Regions from separate parts of the Rathayibacter tritici genome, predicted to be linked through region 2. Evidence: predicted binding sites of a transcription regulator. Region 2 holds the regulator's gene; each other region holds the start of a gene.

Region 1 (4,433 bases), 1.1 Mb from region 2:
CGGTCTGCGGGAGGATCGTGCCGATCTTCAGGGACAGGTCGCCCGAACCGCTGTCGCCGCCCGATCCGCTGTCGCCACCGCTGGCGCAGCCAGCGAGGACGAGAGCGCTGGCGCCCAGAATGGCGACGCCGCCGAGGGTTGCCCGGAGGGACCGCGCGCGGGCCGAGCCGGCCTTCGCGTAAACGCCCATGTTGCTCCTTGAAAGGTGTGTGTCAGTGGGAGCGGCGCCGGTGGCAACCGCTCGGCCAACCTAACCTTAGAAGCAGCCGTGAACAATACAGGGATGTTACCAATACGTTTCGCGACCGGATCGTTACCTTTCCGCTGTCGCACCGCGTCAGGACGACGCGTTCCGCAGATCAGACAGCGGAACGGCGCCGCCTGCGCTCGGCAGCGACGAGATCGCCTGAGAAGATCGCCAGGGCCGCCCACACCAGCGCGAAGCCGATCCAGCGCTCCAGCGGCATCTCCTCGTGCAGCACGAACGCGCCGACCAGGAATTGCAGGAACGGCGTCAGATACTGCACGAAACCGACGATCGAGAGCGGCAGCCGGCGGGCGGCGCCGGCGAACAGGAGCAGCGGGACGGCCGTGACGACGCCGGCGGAGGCGAGGATCAGCGCATGCCCGGTCCCCTCGGTCGTCAGGGTGAGCCCGACCGTGGATCCGACCACGATGAGTTGGACGATGGCGAGCGGAGTCAGCCAGAGGGTCTCGAGCGTCAGGCCGCCGACGGCATCCACCGTGCCGCCCACCCGGCTCTTCACCAGGCCGTAGAAGCCGAAAGAGAAGGCGAGGGCGAGGGAGATCCAGGGGAATGATCCGTAGCCCACCGCAATGACGAGCACGGCCACCGCGCTGACGCCCATTGCAACCCACTGCAACGGACGGAGGCGCTCGCGCAGCACCAGCACGCCCAACAGCACCGTCACCAGCGGATTCATGAAGTAGCCCAGCGCCGCCTCGATCACGTGGCCTGTGGTCGTGGCAATCACGTAGACCTGCCAGTTGATGTAGATCAGCACGCCGGCGATCGCCATCACTCCGAGCATGCGGGGGCGGCGCACCACAGCGCCGAAGGAGCGCCAGCCGCGGAGCACCGTGAGCAGGATCGCACAGAAGACGAGCGAGAAGAGCACGCGGAAGGCGACGATCTCGAACGGGGACGCCGGCGCCATCGCAATGAAGTACAGGGGCATCGCGCCCCACAGCAGGTAGGCCGAGAAGGCGAAGATCAGGCCGGTGCCGGACATCGGGCTCGAGTCCTTCGTGGCCGCAGGCGCCTCCACTGCCTCGCCGACGGGCGCACCCGTGGTCGACGAGGCGGACTCGGCAGTGGGGTGGGAGCTGGACACTCCCCCGATGCTACGCAGGCACAGGGTGGCCGAACGGCGCTGCACCCGTCGGATCAGGCCACTGGTCGCGAGGAGGACCGGGAACGACGCAGAGGCCCGCCGACCGAGGTCGACGGGCCCCTGCGGGGGTGCTGATTAGCGGACGACGACCGCGAGGACGTCGCGGGCGGAGAGGACCAGGAGGTCATCGCCACCGAACTTGACCTCGGTTCCGCCGTACTTGGAGTAGATCACCTTGTCGCCGACGGCGACGTCGAGCGGCACGCGGTTGCCGTTGTCGTCGATGCGACCCGGCCCGACGGCGACGACTTCGCCCTCCTGCGGCTTCTCCTTGGCGGTATCGGGGATGACGAGACCGGAAGCGGTCACCTGCTCCGCCTCGACCTGCTTGATAACGATGCGATCTTCGAGCGGCTTGATGGACACCGACACGGTTGACCTCTTTCTTGACGACGATGTGGGCGGAACGCGGTTCTGGCACACACGCTCCGAGAGTGCTAGATCCATCGTAGGGGCTTCGCTGGCACTCGTGCAATCAGAGTGCCAAGCAGGGCGCCGGATCGGCCACAGGGCGTGGCCTAGCATGGCCGGATGCAACGCGATGAGCTGGTCGAGCTCCTCTCCCCCGAGGGCCTGCGGCTCCTGGGCTCCCTCGACGGCTACCGGTCGGACGACCTGGTGCGGGCCGTCGCCCGCCTGCGCGCGGCCGGCCACTCCCCCGTCCTCGTCTCCGCGGTGCTGACACAGGCGCGGCTGCGGCAGAAGGCGGAGGCGAAGTTCGGCGAGTTCGCCCGCTCCATGCTCTTCACCGATGCCGGGCTGGAGCAGGCGACCCGCCTGCGCGTCGCCGCCCTGCACGCTGGCCGCTTCGTTGCCGCGGGAGCGACGCGCATCGCCGACCTCGGCAGCGGTATCGGCGGCGACGCCCTCGCGATGGCCGCCATCGACCTAGCGGTCACCGCAGTCGAGGCCGACGAGGTGACGGCGACCCTCGCCAGTTTCAATCTCGCCCCGTTCCCCGCAGCGCGGGCCGTGCACGCGACGGCCGAGGCCTTCGACCTCGACGGTTTCGACGCTGTCTACCTCGATCCGGCCCGGCGCACGGCCGGCCATCGCGAGACCCGCCGACTCGAGAATCCGGACGACTACTCCCCCTCGCTGCAGTTCGCGTTCGGCCTCGCCGAGCACCGCCCGGTGGGCGTGAAAGTGGGTCCCGGCTTCGACCGTGAGCGCCTACCCCGCGATGCGGAGGCGCAGTGGGTCTCGGTGGAGGGCGAGCTGGTCGAGACGGGACTGTGGTTCGGCGCACTTGCCCGGCCGGGCGTGGGCCGCTCCGCGCTCCTGCTCGGCTCGGCCGGGTCGGCAGAGCTCACCGCGACCGGCGACAGCGAGGACGAGGAGGTCGGCGAGCTCGGCGGCTACATCCACGAGCCGGACGGCTCCGCCATCCGCGCGCGGCTGCTGGGTGACCTCGCCCGCGCGAGCGGCTCGCGGATGCTCTCACCCGGCATCGCCTACTTGACCGGCGACGAAGCGGCCGTCTCACCCTTTCTCCGCAGCTTCCGCGTCCTCGCCGAGCTGCCCTTGGACGAGCGCACTCTGTCGAAGGAGCTGCGCTCGCGCGGCATCGGCGTGCTCGACATCAAGAAGCGCGGGGTCGACGTCGATCCGGCCCGCTTCCGCAAACGCCTGGGCCTCGCGGGACGGACCAGCGCCGTGCTGATCCTGACGCGGATCGCCGGGCGCCACCGCGCCCTCCTCGCGGAGCGCGTGGAGCGCCCCACCTCCGGTCAGTAGTCGGAGTTCCCGGCGGCGACCGCTACCACGACGAACACGATCGTGATCGCGAGGAAGATCAATGAGAGGACAATGCCGGCGAACCCGGTGATGATCGCGGTCAGCGCGAATCCGCGGGCACCCGGCTCGCGACGGCGTCCGAGGAAGCCGAGTACGACGGCCGGAGCCGACAGCAGGAAACCGAGGCCCCAGGCGAAAATCGTGATGACCAGGCCGACGATGCCCAGGATCATCCCGACCAGGCTCAGCGTGCGCGGGACGACCGGTGCCGGCTCGTACGCGGACGGGTAGCGGGGCGGCGCGTCGGCGGCGGGGCCCGGCGCGGACGGCGGCGGCGAGCCGTAGGCCTGCGGCGCGGAGTCGGCGAGCGGCCGCGCCGCACGCGAGGGCGGAGCGGGCGGGACCGGGGGGATGGGCGGGACCGGGACGGAGCTGTGCGGGTCGTCGGAGCCGGGGCTGGGACGGGTGCTGTCGTCGCTCATGGCGCGAGTCTAGCCAGCGCCCGAGCGAGCGGCGGGGGACGTTCGCCGGATCAGGCGGGCAGGTACCCGCCGTCGCGCAAGTCGCCGACGAAGGCGGTCCAGGCGATCGACGCGATCACAGCAAGGATGAGCGCGAGGTAGCCGAGCACGAAGCCGGCGACGGCCAGGCCTCTGCCCCGCTGGCCGGAGCGCCCGGCCTGGGCGAAACCGACGTGACCCAGCACGATCGCGGCCGGGGCCAGGCCCAGGAGAGCACAGACCAGCGCAGCGATCGCCAGCGCGTTCATCGGCGGCCGGTGGGACGGGAGTCCCGGGTAGGGGTCGGCGGCAGCCGGTGGCGGCGGGGAGGCCGCCGACGGCTCGCCGAGAGGAGGCGGGAACGGCGCGGGCGGCGGTGTGGGCGCGGTGTCGTCGGTCACGGTGTCCTCCTGGCGGTGCTGGTGCCCCCGGGGCCGGTCGATCAGTACCCGGTGGCGGGAATCGTCGCCGCGATCGAGAAGAACACGACGAACGCGATGATGGAGATGATGATGGCGGCGAAGCCAATGATGACGGCAGCGAGAGCGAGGCCACGCCCCTTCTCCCCGGTGCGCTTGATCTGCGACAGGGCGATGAAGCCCAGCACGATACCGACGAGGGAGACGAAGAACGAGGCGATGAAGCCGACGACCGCCAGGATGTTGTAGCGATCGGACGCGGGCGTGTACGGAGTGGTCATGGGATCCCCCAGGGTCAGGAATGAGCGGACGCGGCCCAGAGTGGCAGTGGTGTGCTCCGCCTGTCAAAACGCTGGGACGTT
Region 2 (4,433 bases):
TGGGGAGCGCCCTCCCGATCGCCGACCCCGCCCCGCCGGACGGCGGTCTGCCCGCATCCGTCGCCGACGGCGTCGAGGACCGCGACCTCGGCCTGTACGTGCACGTACCGTTCTGCCGGGTCCGCTGCGGCTACTGCGACTTCAACACCTACACCGCGACGGAGCTCCGGGGGGCGAAGAAGCAGGACTACGCCGACGAGGCGATCACCGAAATGGCCCTCGGCGCCGGAGTTCTTGCGCGTGCGGGCCTGCCCCACCGCCCAGCCCGCACGGTCTTCTTCGGCGGAGGGACACCCACGCTCCTGCCCGCGGGCGATCTGGTGCGGATGCTGGCCGGCCTGCGCTCCCACTTCGGCCTCGCCGCCGATGCCGAAGTGACGACGGAGGCGAACCCCGACTCCGTCGACGCCGCGTACCTGCGGGCGCTGGCCGAGGCCGGCTTCACGCGGGTGAGTTTCGGGATGCAGTCGGCCGTGCCGCACGTGCTCGCCACTCTCGAGCGCACCCACGACCCGGAGCGGGTGCCGCTCGTGGTCGAGTGGGCGCGGGAGGCCGGCCTGCAGGTCAGCCTCGACCTCATCTACGGCACGCCGGGGGAGTCGCTGGCCGACTGGGAGCGCTCGCTCGACTCCGCGCTTGCCAACCGGCCGGACCACTTTTCGGCCTATGCGCTGATCGTCGAGGACGGCACGAAGCTCGCCCGGCAGATCCGCCGCGGCGAGGTCGCGACCCCGGACGACGACCTGACCGCCGACATGTACGAGCTCGCGGACGCGCGCCTGGCCGCGGCGGGCTACTCCTGGTACGAGGTCAGCAATTGGGCGCGGGACGACGCGCACCGCTCGCGGCACAACCTCTCCTACTGGCTCGGCCACGACTGGTGGGGGATCGGTCCGGGGGCGCACAGCCACGTCGGTGGCGTGCGCTGGTGGAATGTGAAGCACCCCGCGGCCTATGCCGACCGGCTGAGCGCGGGCGCGTCACCGGCTGCCGGGCGCGAAACGCTCGACGCGAGCACGCGGCAGGTGGAGGACGTACTGCTGCGATCTCGTCTGGCCGACGGCCTGCCGATCGCCTCGATCCACCCGGAGCGGCGGAGCGACGTGGCGGGTCTCATCGCCGATGGCCTGATCGACGGCCGGGCCGCACTGCAGGGCCGCGTGGTGCTGACGCTGCGCGGCCGGCTGCTGGCCGACGCGGTGGTGCGCCGTCTCACCGACGGCTGAGGCCGCCCCGAACCCGCCGCTATTTGAAGAACGGGATGCTGAGCGGGTACGTGTAGTACTCACCCGCGCTAGCCCGCACCGAGGCGATGATCGCGAACACGATCACCAGGATCGGCACCACGATGAACACGATGAAGCCGACCAGCACGAAGGACAGGATCGTCCCGGCCACGTACGCGATCAGCATGGTGAGCTGGAAGTTCAGTGCCGACTTCGCGTGCGCCTCCAGGAACGGTCCGCGGCCCTTGAAGACCAGGAAGACGATCAGCGACGGCAAGAAGTTGAAGAAGATGCCGATCACGTGCGTGAGGACGGCCCAGGTCTTCTCGTCCGCGGGGTTCAGCTGTGCAGCCGGTGTGCCGTAGGCGGGGGGCGGGGGAGGGGTGGCCGACATGATGGTCTCCGTTCCGACGTCGGCGCCGGGCATCCCCGAGCGCTCGGCGTCCATCGTGGCATGCGGCGGCCGCGTCCGCACGTGGCAGCGCGGGCTGTGCTTCCGCAGGGACGACGATGCTCCTCCACAGGCCGCTCAGAGGGCCGAACCCGGCCGATACCGGCGCAACCTCGTCCCGTCGTCTGTCACCCGGTTATGATTGGCACTCAGAGTTGCGGAGTGCCAGGCTCCGCGCGGCGCGCGCGCCGCAGACGGTCGTGCCCGCGGGCACTCGGAGTCCGGCGGGAGGTCGGTCGTATGGTGACGGAGCGCGGTCTCCAGGTCCTGCGCGTGATCGTGCAGGACTACGTCGCACACCGAGAGCCGGTCGGCTCCAAGTCGATCGTCGAGCGGCACGCGTTCGGTGTCTCGGCCGCGACCATCCGCAACGAGATGGCCCAGCTCGAGGAGGAGGAGCTGATCGCCGCTCCGCACACCTCCTCCGGCCGCGTCCCGACCGACAAGGGCTATCGCCTCTTCGTCGACCAGCTCGCCGACCTGCGACCGCTCACCTCAGCCCAGCGGCAGGCGATCGAGACCTTCCTCGGTCAGAGCCCGGACCTCGACGAGGTGCTGGTCAAGACCGTGCGCCTGCTCTCGCAGCTCACCAACAGCGTCGCGCTCGTGCAGTATCCGTCGTTCGGAGCCGCGCGGCTGCGCCACGTGGAGCTCGTCGCCCTCGCTCCGCGCCGGCTCCTGTCGGTGCTGATCACCGACACGGGCCGGGTCGACCAGCGCGTGCTCGAGACCCCGGAGGACATCGACGACGCGCTCCTGGGCGAGATCCGCGCCAAGCTCAACACGGCCGTGCTCGGCCTCGGCCTTCAGCAGGCGGCCGAGACGCTCGGCTCGGTCGCCGAGCGGTTCAGCCCGGAGCGGGCTCCCATGCTGGCGCCGATCGTGCAGACCCTGCTCGAGCAGGTCGGTGCCAACCGTCAGGACCGCCTGGTGATGGCCGGCGCCGCCAACCTCGTCCGCACCGAGGAGGACTTCTCGGGCAGCATTTACCCGGTGCTCGAGGCGATCGAGGAGCAGGTGGAGCTGTTGCGCCTGTTCGCCGAGATGACGCCTGATCCCCGAGGCATTTCGGTGCGCATCGGCCGCGAAAACGCGCCGTTCGGCCTGCAGGAGACCTCCGTGCTCACCAGCGGTTACAACACCGGGGGCGGCCAGGTCTCGCGCCTGGGCGTGCTCGGCCCGATCCGGATGGACTACTCCGGGAACATCACGGCGGTGCGCGCCGTCGCCCGCTACCTCTCCCGCCTCCTCGGCGAGGAGTAGGCCAGACCTCCCGGCCCCGCCGGTTCCCTCGGGCGCGCAGTGCCCGCCCCATCGACCCACGAACGAAGGACGAAGCCACCTGTGGCCGATCACTACGAAGTGCTGGGCGTCGACCGCGACGCCTCCGCCGACGAGATCAAGAAGGCGTACCGCCGACTCGCCCGCGAGCTGCACCCCGACGTCAACCCGAGCAGCGACGCCTCCGAGCGCTTCAAGCTCGTCACGCACGCCTACGACGTCCTGAGCGACGAGCAGCAGCGGGCGCAGTACGACCGCGGCCCGCAGGAGGGCTTCGGCGGTGGCGGTCAAGGCTTCGGCGGCTTCGGCGACATCTTCGAGACCTTCTTCGGACAGGGCGCGCAGGGCTCGTCCCGCGGGCCGCGCTCCCGCCGCGAGCGTGGGCAGGATGCCCTCTTGCGGGTGGAGGTTTCGCTCGACGAGGTCGTCTTCGGCGCGCACCGCGACCTCGAGGTGGACACCGCTGTGCTCTGCGAGACCTGCCAGGGCTCGTGCTGCCAGCCCGGCACCTCGCCGGTCACCTGCGACATCTGCCACGGCTCCGGTCAGATCCAGCGCACGGTCCGCTCGCTCCTGGGCAACGTGATGACCGCCAGCCCCTGTGGCACCTGCCGCGGCTACGGCACCGTCATCGCGACGCCCTGCTCCACCTGCCAGGGCCAGGGCCGCGTCCGCGCGCGCCGCACCATCCCCGTCGACGTCCCCGCGGGTGTCGACACAGGACTGCGCCTACAGATGCCCGGCAGTGGCGAGGTCGGCCCGGCCGGCGGCCCCAACGGCGACCTCTATCTCGAGATCAAGGTCAAGCACCACGACGTCTTCAGCCGCAACGGCGACGACCTGCTCTGCACCCTGGAGGTGCAGATGACGGACGCGATCCTCGGGTCGACCGCGTCGCTCAAAGCCCTCGACGGCGACATCGAGATCGAGATCAAGCCGGGTACGCAGAGCACCGAGATCGTCACCATCAAGGGCCGCGGAGTGACGCGGCTGCGCGGCAGCGGACGCGGCGATCTGCGCATCGGCATCCAGGTCGTCACCCCGACGAAGCTGGGGCACCGCGAGCGGGAGCTGGTCCAGGAGCTCGCCAAGCACTACAAGCCGCAGAAGCCCGCGCTGACGCACTTCCAGCAGGGCCTGTTCTCCAAGCTCCGCGACCGCTTCCTCGGCTGAGCCGTGGCGCACCACTACATCGACGAATCGCTAGACTCCGCAGGTTTCCTCGTCGGCGGTCGGCTGGCGCTCACCGGAGCGGAGGCGCGGCACGCGGCGACCGTCAGCCGGATCCGCGCGGGCGAGAGTGTGCGGGTCGGCGACGGGCGCGGCCTGGTCGCGACCGCGGTGGTGGAGAGCGCCGAGGCGGCGCGAGTGGTGCTCGTGGTCGAGTCGGTTCAGGAGTCGCCGGTGCCGTCACCGCGCCTGGTGCTCGTTCAGGCGCTCGCGAAGGGCGACCGCGACGAACTCGCCGTGCAGGC
Region 3 (4,433 bases), 1.1 Mb from region 2:
TACCTTGCCCTTCACTTTGTCGGGGTCGAGCGTGCCGCTCTCGCAAAGAGTGGGGTTCTCGGTGCCGGGCCGGACGACATCGGCGCTGGTGACCAGCGGTCCGGTGACGTCGTCGTGGACCGAGATGGATCCTCCGACGAACTTCTGGCCGTCACCGAGGGTGGCGGTCGCGGTGTAGGTCGGGATGGAGGATGCGGCGACCGTGGTGTACCAGGGCGACGCGTGGTCGAGGGTGGAGGCGCCCGCACCGGCATTGCCGGCCGAGGCCGCGACGAACACACCCGCGGCGGCGGCGTTGAGGAACGCCTCGTCGATCGTGGTCAGGGTCGAGATGGCCGCGCCGCCGCCGATCGAGAAGTTGATGACATCGACGCCGTCCTTGGTCGCGGCGTCGATGGCGGCGAGGATGCCCGACCCGGAGCAGAAGTCGTCGTCGTTGGGTCCGTTCCAGCAGACCTTGTAGGCGGCGACCTTCGCGGCCGGCGCGACGCCGGAAATCCGCCCGTAGTCGTAGCCGTCGACGCTGGCCTCGACGCCGTTGTTGCCGGCGGCAGTGCTCGCAGTGTGCGAGCCGTGTCCGCCGCCGTCGCGCGGGGAGCGATACTCGGGGTGGTCCTTCGAGCCGACCTTCTCGTCCCCGAGGAACCAGCGGGCGCTGATCAGCTTCTGGTTGCACTCGTCGCCGTTCCACTGCTCGGAGGCGGGAAGCCCCGGCGAGCAGGAGCCGACGAAGGTTCCGCCGTCCGACTTCACGAAGGAGGTGGTGGTGCCGTCCGTCGAGGGGGCCGCTCCGGGCGAGGTCGCCAGGGGCGGGCCCGCGAAGGAGGGGTTCTCGGGTGCGATGCCGGAGTCGATGACGCCGACGACGACGCCTGCGCCCGCCTTGTCGACGCCGCCCAGCTTCTGCCAGACGCCGTTCTCGCCCTCGAGGCCGAGGAAATCGGTCGAGCGCTGCTGTCCGGTGTCGGGCACCGGGATGCCGGCGGCGGTCTCGGCGGGCGGCGCCGTCTGCGCGGCACGATCGAGCTTCAGATTCTCGACCTTGCGGACCTGAGCGACGTCGCGGCGGCTCGCGAGCTCGCCCGCCTGCTCGCCGGAGAGGCTCGCCGAGAAGCCGTTGAGGGCGACGGTGTAGTGGTAGCCGATGGCAGCGTCGACCGCGGAGGCCACATCCTGCTGGCGTTGCTCGAGGTGAGCGGAGTAGTCCTCCACTGGTGCGGAGGCGGCCTGCAGCTGCGCGCCCTCCGCGGGGGCGGTGCGGGCGAAGCGGGCGTCCGTGCCCTGGTAGGTAGCCGCGGAGGGCTCGACCAGGGTGACGACGTAATCGCCGTCATCGAAGCTCTGGCCGGTGGAGAGCCCGCCGACGAGTGATGCGGTTCCGGCGAGAGGGGCGGCGCTGGCGCCGGTGCTGGCGAAGGCCGCCGTCGCGGCGACTCCAAGGACGGCGAAGCCCGCGAGGATGCGCCTTCCAGCGCGGCGGACGGGTGGACGATGGGACAGGTGGATCGGCAAACGATGTCCTTACTCACAGTCGCTGGAAACCGGATCGGTTTCCACGCAGAACCGACCCTACGAACTCAATTGCCCAGCTTTGTTACGAGTAGGTAACGAAGTGACCGATTCGGGGACATCGCAACTTGGCACTCTCCCGGGTGGAGTGCTAAATTTTGTGGTGTTGAGCCGGATCGGCTCAACTCTTGAAACTCTTCGTTGCACGACCGAATGGAGTGATCTCAATGGCTCTCACCTACGACCCCGCCCGCGAACTCGACCGCCTTGCCAGCGCGCTCCTCGGCTCCGGCCAGGGGCCCCGCCGGATGCCGATCGACCTCTACCGCGACGGCGACCACTACGTCCTCACCGCCGACCTGCCCGGCATCGACCCGGGTTCGGTCGACGTCGACGTCGACGGTCAGCTCCTGACCATCCGCGCTCAGCGCACCGTCGCGAGCGCTGACGACGTCACCTGGATCACCCGCGAGCGCCAATCGGCAACGTTCGTCCGCCAGCTGAGCCTCGGCCAGGGCGTCGACACCGAGCGCATCGCGGCGTCCTACGACAACGGCGTGCTCTCGGTGACGATCCCCGTCAGCGAGAAGGCGCGCCCGCGCCGCATCGAAGTCGTCTCGAGCGCCCGCCCCGAGCAGGTGCGGATCGGCGAGGCGAGCGCCGAGTAGCAGACATCATTCGGGGGCCCGTGCGCGTCAGAGCGCGCGGGCCCTCCTCGTGCCCGCAGGCCCTACGCTGGCCGGATGCGCGCCCCATCCTTCGACACCGCTGTCGGTGTCCTGCTCCCCCGTGATCTGCCCGCCGCCGAGGTGCTCGACTACGCCCGCCGCGCCGAGGAGCTCGGGTTCGACGAACTCTGGCTCGTCGAGGACCTCGGCTTCCGCGGCGGTATCGCCCAGGCCGGCGCCGTTCTCGCGGCGACCGAGAGGATCGTCGTCGGCATCGGCATCCTGCCCGCAGCCGTCCGCACCGCTGCCTTCACCGCGATGGAGCTCGGCACCCTCGCCGAACTGTTCCCCGGCCGGATCCACGCCGGCATCGGTCACGGCATGCCGCAGTGGATGCGCGGCATCGGCGTCTGGCCGCAGAGCCCGCTCACTCTGCTCGAGGAGCAGTTCGACGCGATCCGCTCGCTGCTCAGCGGCGAGCGGACCACTCGGTCCGGTCGCTACGTCCACGTGGACGACCTCGCGCTGGAGTCACCGCCCGCTGTGGTGCCACCGCTGCTCGCCGGCGTCCGCGGGCCGAAGTCGCTCGCGCTGGCGGGCCGGATCGCCGACGGGGCCGTCTTGGCCGAGCCCGTCACTCCGGAGTATCTGGCGGTGGCCCGCCACCACCTCGGCACCGCCGGTCGGATCGTCGCCTACTCCGTCGCCGCCGTGGATGACGACCCCGCCGCCGCCCGCGACGCGGTGCGGCCAGGACTGGAGTGGATCGGCGAGCCCGACTGGGCTCCGCACATCGAGCCGCTCCCCTTCGCCGACGAGTTCGCACGGCTGCGCGCGAGAAGCATCGATCGAGCCGCCTTTGTCCGCGACCTGCCCGAGGCCTGGCTGGACCAGCTGTCCGTCGTGGGCGCCCCCGATGACGCCCGGCGACGCATCGCCCAGCTGCACGATGCGGGAGCGTCGAGCGTGGTGCTGATGCCGTCCGGTCCGGATCCGCTGCGCGCGATGCAGCAGCTCGCCCGAGCACTCTGAGGTGCCCGCGCCCCGAGACCTGACTGCGGCGACGTGCCCGGCTCGCTGGATCCGTGCGAGCCGGGCACTCTCGTGAGAACCGGCGGTCAGGCCGACATGCGCACCTTCAGGTTCTCGTCGAGGGTCGCGAGGAACTCCTCGGTCGTCTGCCAGCCCTGCTCGGGGCCGACGAGCAGGGCGAGGTCCTTCGTCATCTTTCCGGACTCGACCGTCGTGATGACCACGTCCTCGAGCGTGAGCGAGAAGTCGATGAGCTCCTGGTTGCCGTCCAGCGTGCCGCGGTGCGCGAGGCCGCGCGTCCAGGCGTAGATCGAGGCGATCGGGTTGGTCGAGGTGGGCTTTCCCGCCTGGTGCTGGCGATAGTGGCGCGTGACCGTGCCGTGCGCCGCCTCCGCCTCGACGACGCTTCCGTCGGGAGTGGAGAGCACCGAGGTCATCAGGCCGAGCGATCCGAAGCCCTGGGCGACGGTGTCGGACTGGACGTCGCCGTCGTAGTTCTTGCAGGCCCAGACGTAGCCGCCCTCCCACTTCATGGCCGAGGCGACCATGTCGTCGATGAGGCGGTGCTCGTACGTGAGACCGGCGGCGTCGAAGCGCTCCTTGAACTCGGTCTCGAAGATCTCCTCGAAGATGTCCTTGAAGCGCCCGTCGTAGGCCTTGAGGATCGTGTTCTTGGTCGAGAGGTAGACCGGGTAGTTGCGCGAGAGGCCGTAGTTCAGGGACGAGCGAGCGAAGTCGCGGATCGAGGCGTCCTGGTTGTACTGGACCTGCGCGATGCCGTCGTCGGGGGCCTTGTAGACCTCGAACTTCATCGGCTCGGAGCCGTCCTCGGGCGTGAACTCGACGGTGAGCGTGCCCTTGCCCTTGAAGACGAAGTCGGTGGCGCGGTACTGGTCGCCGAATGCGTGGCGCCCGATGATGATCGGCTTGTTCCAGCCCGGAACCAGGCGCGGAATGTTCGAGATGATGATCGGCTCGCGGAAGATCACGCCGCCGAGAATGTTGCGGATCGTGCCGTTGGGCGACTTCCACATCTTCTTCAGGCCGAACTCCTCGACGCGGGCCTCATCGGGCGTGATGGTCGCGCACTTCACGCCGACCCCGTGCTTCTGGATGGCGTGCGCCGCGTCGATCGTGACCTGGTCGTCCGTCTCGTCGCGGTGCTCGATGCCGAGGTCGTAGTACTCGAGGTTCACATCGAGGTACGGGTGGATGAGGGTGTCC

What was found. Region 2 encodes HrcA, which represses chaperone genes, less so after heat shock. Its sites were predicted from a motif close to TTNGCACTCGNNNNNNNCGAGTGCNAA; they were not measured.
Region 1: the regulator HrcA is predicted to act here: its motif matches at 1,876-1,902, upstream of groES (co-chaperone GroES).
Region 3: the regulator HrcA is predicted to act here: its motif matches at 1,638-1,664, upstream of A6122_RS03550 (Hsp20/alpha crystallin family protein).

Annotation. Positions count from the first base shown of each region.
Region 1 is NZ_CP015515.1:680,698-685,130, reverse strand. Features, by position in the region: gene A6122_RS03260 (ABC transporter substrate-binding protein) at 1-190, opposite strand, end outside; gene rarD (EamA family transporter RarD) at 360-1,253, opposite strand; gene groES (co-chaperone GroES) at 1,491-1,787, opposite strand; gene A6122_RS03245 (class I SAM-dependent methyltransferase) at 1,947-3,152, shown strand; gene A6122_RS03240 (DUF4190 domain-containing protein) at 3,146-3,634, opposite strand; gene A6122_RS17100 (DUF4190 domain-containing protein) at 3,685-4,053, opposite strand; gene A6122_RS03230 (DUF4190 domain-containing protein) at 4,095-4,352, opposite strand.
Region 2 is NZ_CP015515.1:1,815,188-1,819,620, reverse strand. Features, by position in the region: gene hemW (radical SAM family heme chaperone HemW) at 1-1,226, shown strand, start outside; gene A6122_RS08310 (DUF4870 domain-containing protein) at 1,246-1,674, opposite strand; gene hrcA (heat-inducible transcriptional repressor HrcA) at 1,918-2,940, shown strand; gene dnaJ (molecular chaperone DnaJ) at 3,022-4,131, shown strand; gene A6122_RS08295 (16S rRNA (uracil(1498)-N(3))-methyltransferase) at 4,135-4,433, shown strand, end outside.
Region 3 is NZ_CP015515.1:752,084-756,516, reverse strand. Features, by position in the region: gene A6122_RS03555 (S8 family serine peptidase) at 1-1,512, opposite strand, end outside; gene A6122_RS03550 (Hsp20/alpha crystallin family protein) at 1,737-2,177, shown strand; gene A6122_RS03545 (LLM class flavin-dependent oxidoreductase) at 2,253-3,209, shown strand; gene A6122_RS03540 (NADP-dependent isocitrate dehydrogenase) at 3,296-4,433, opposite strand, start outside.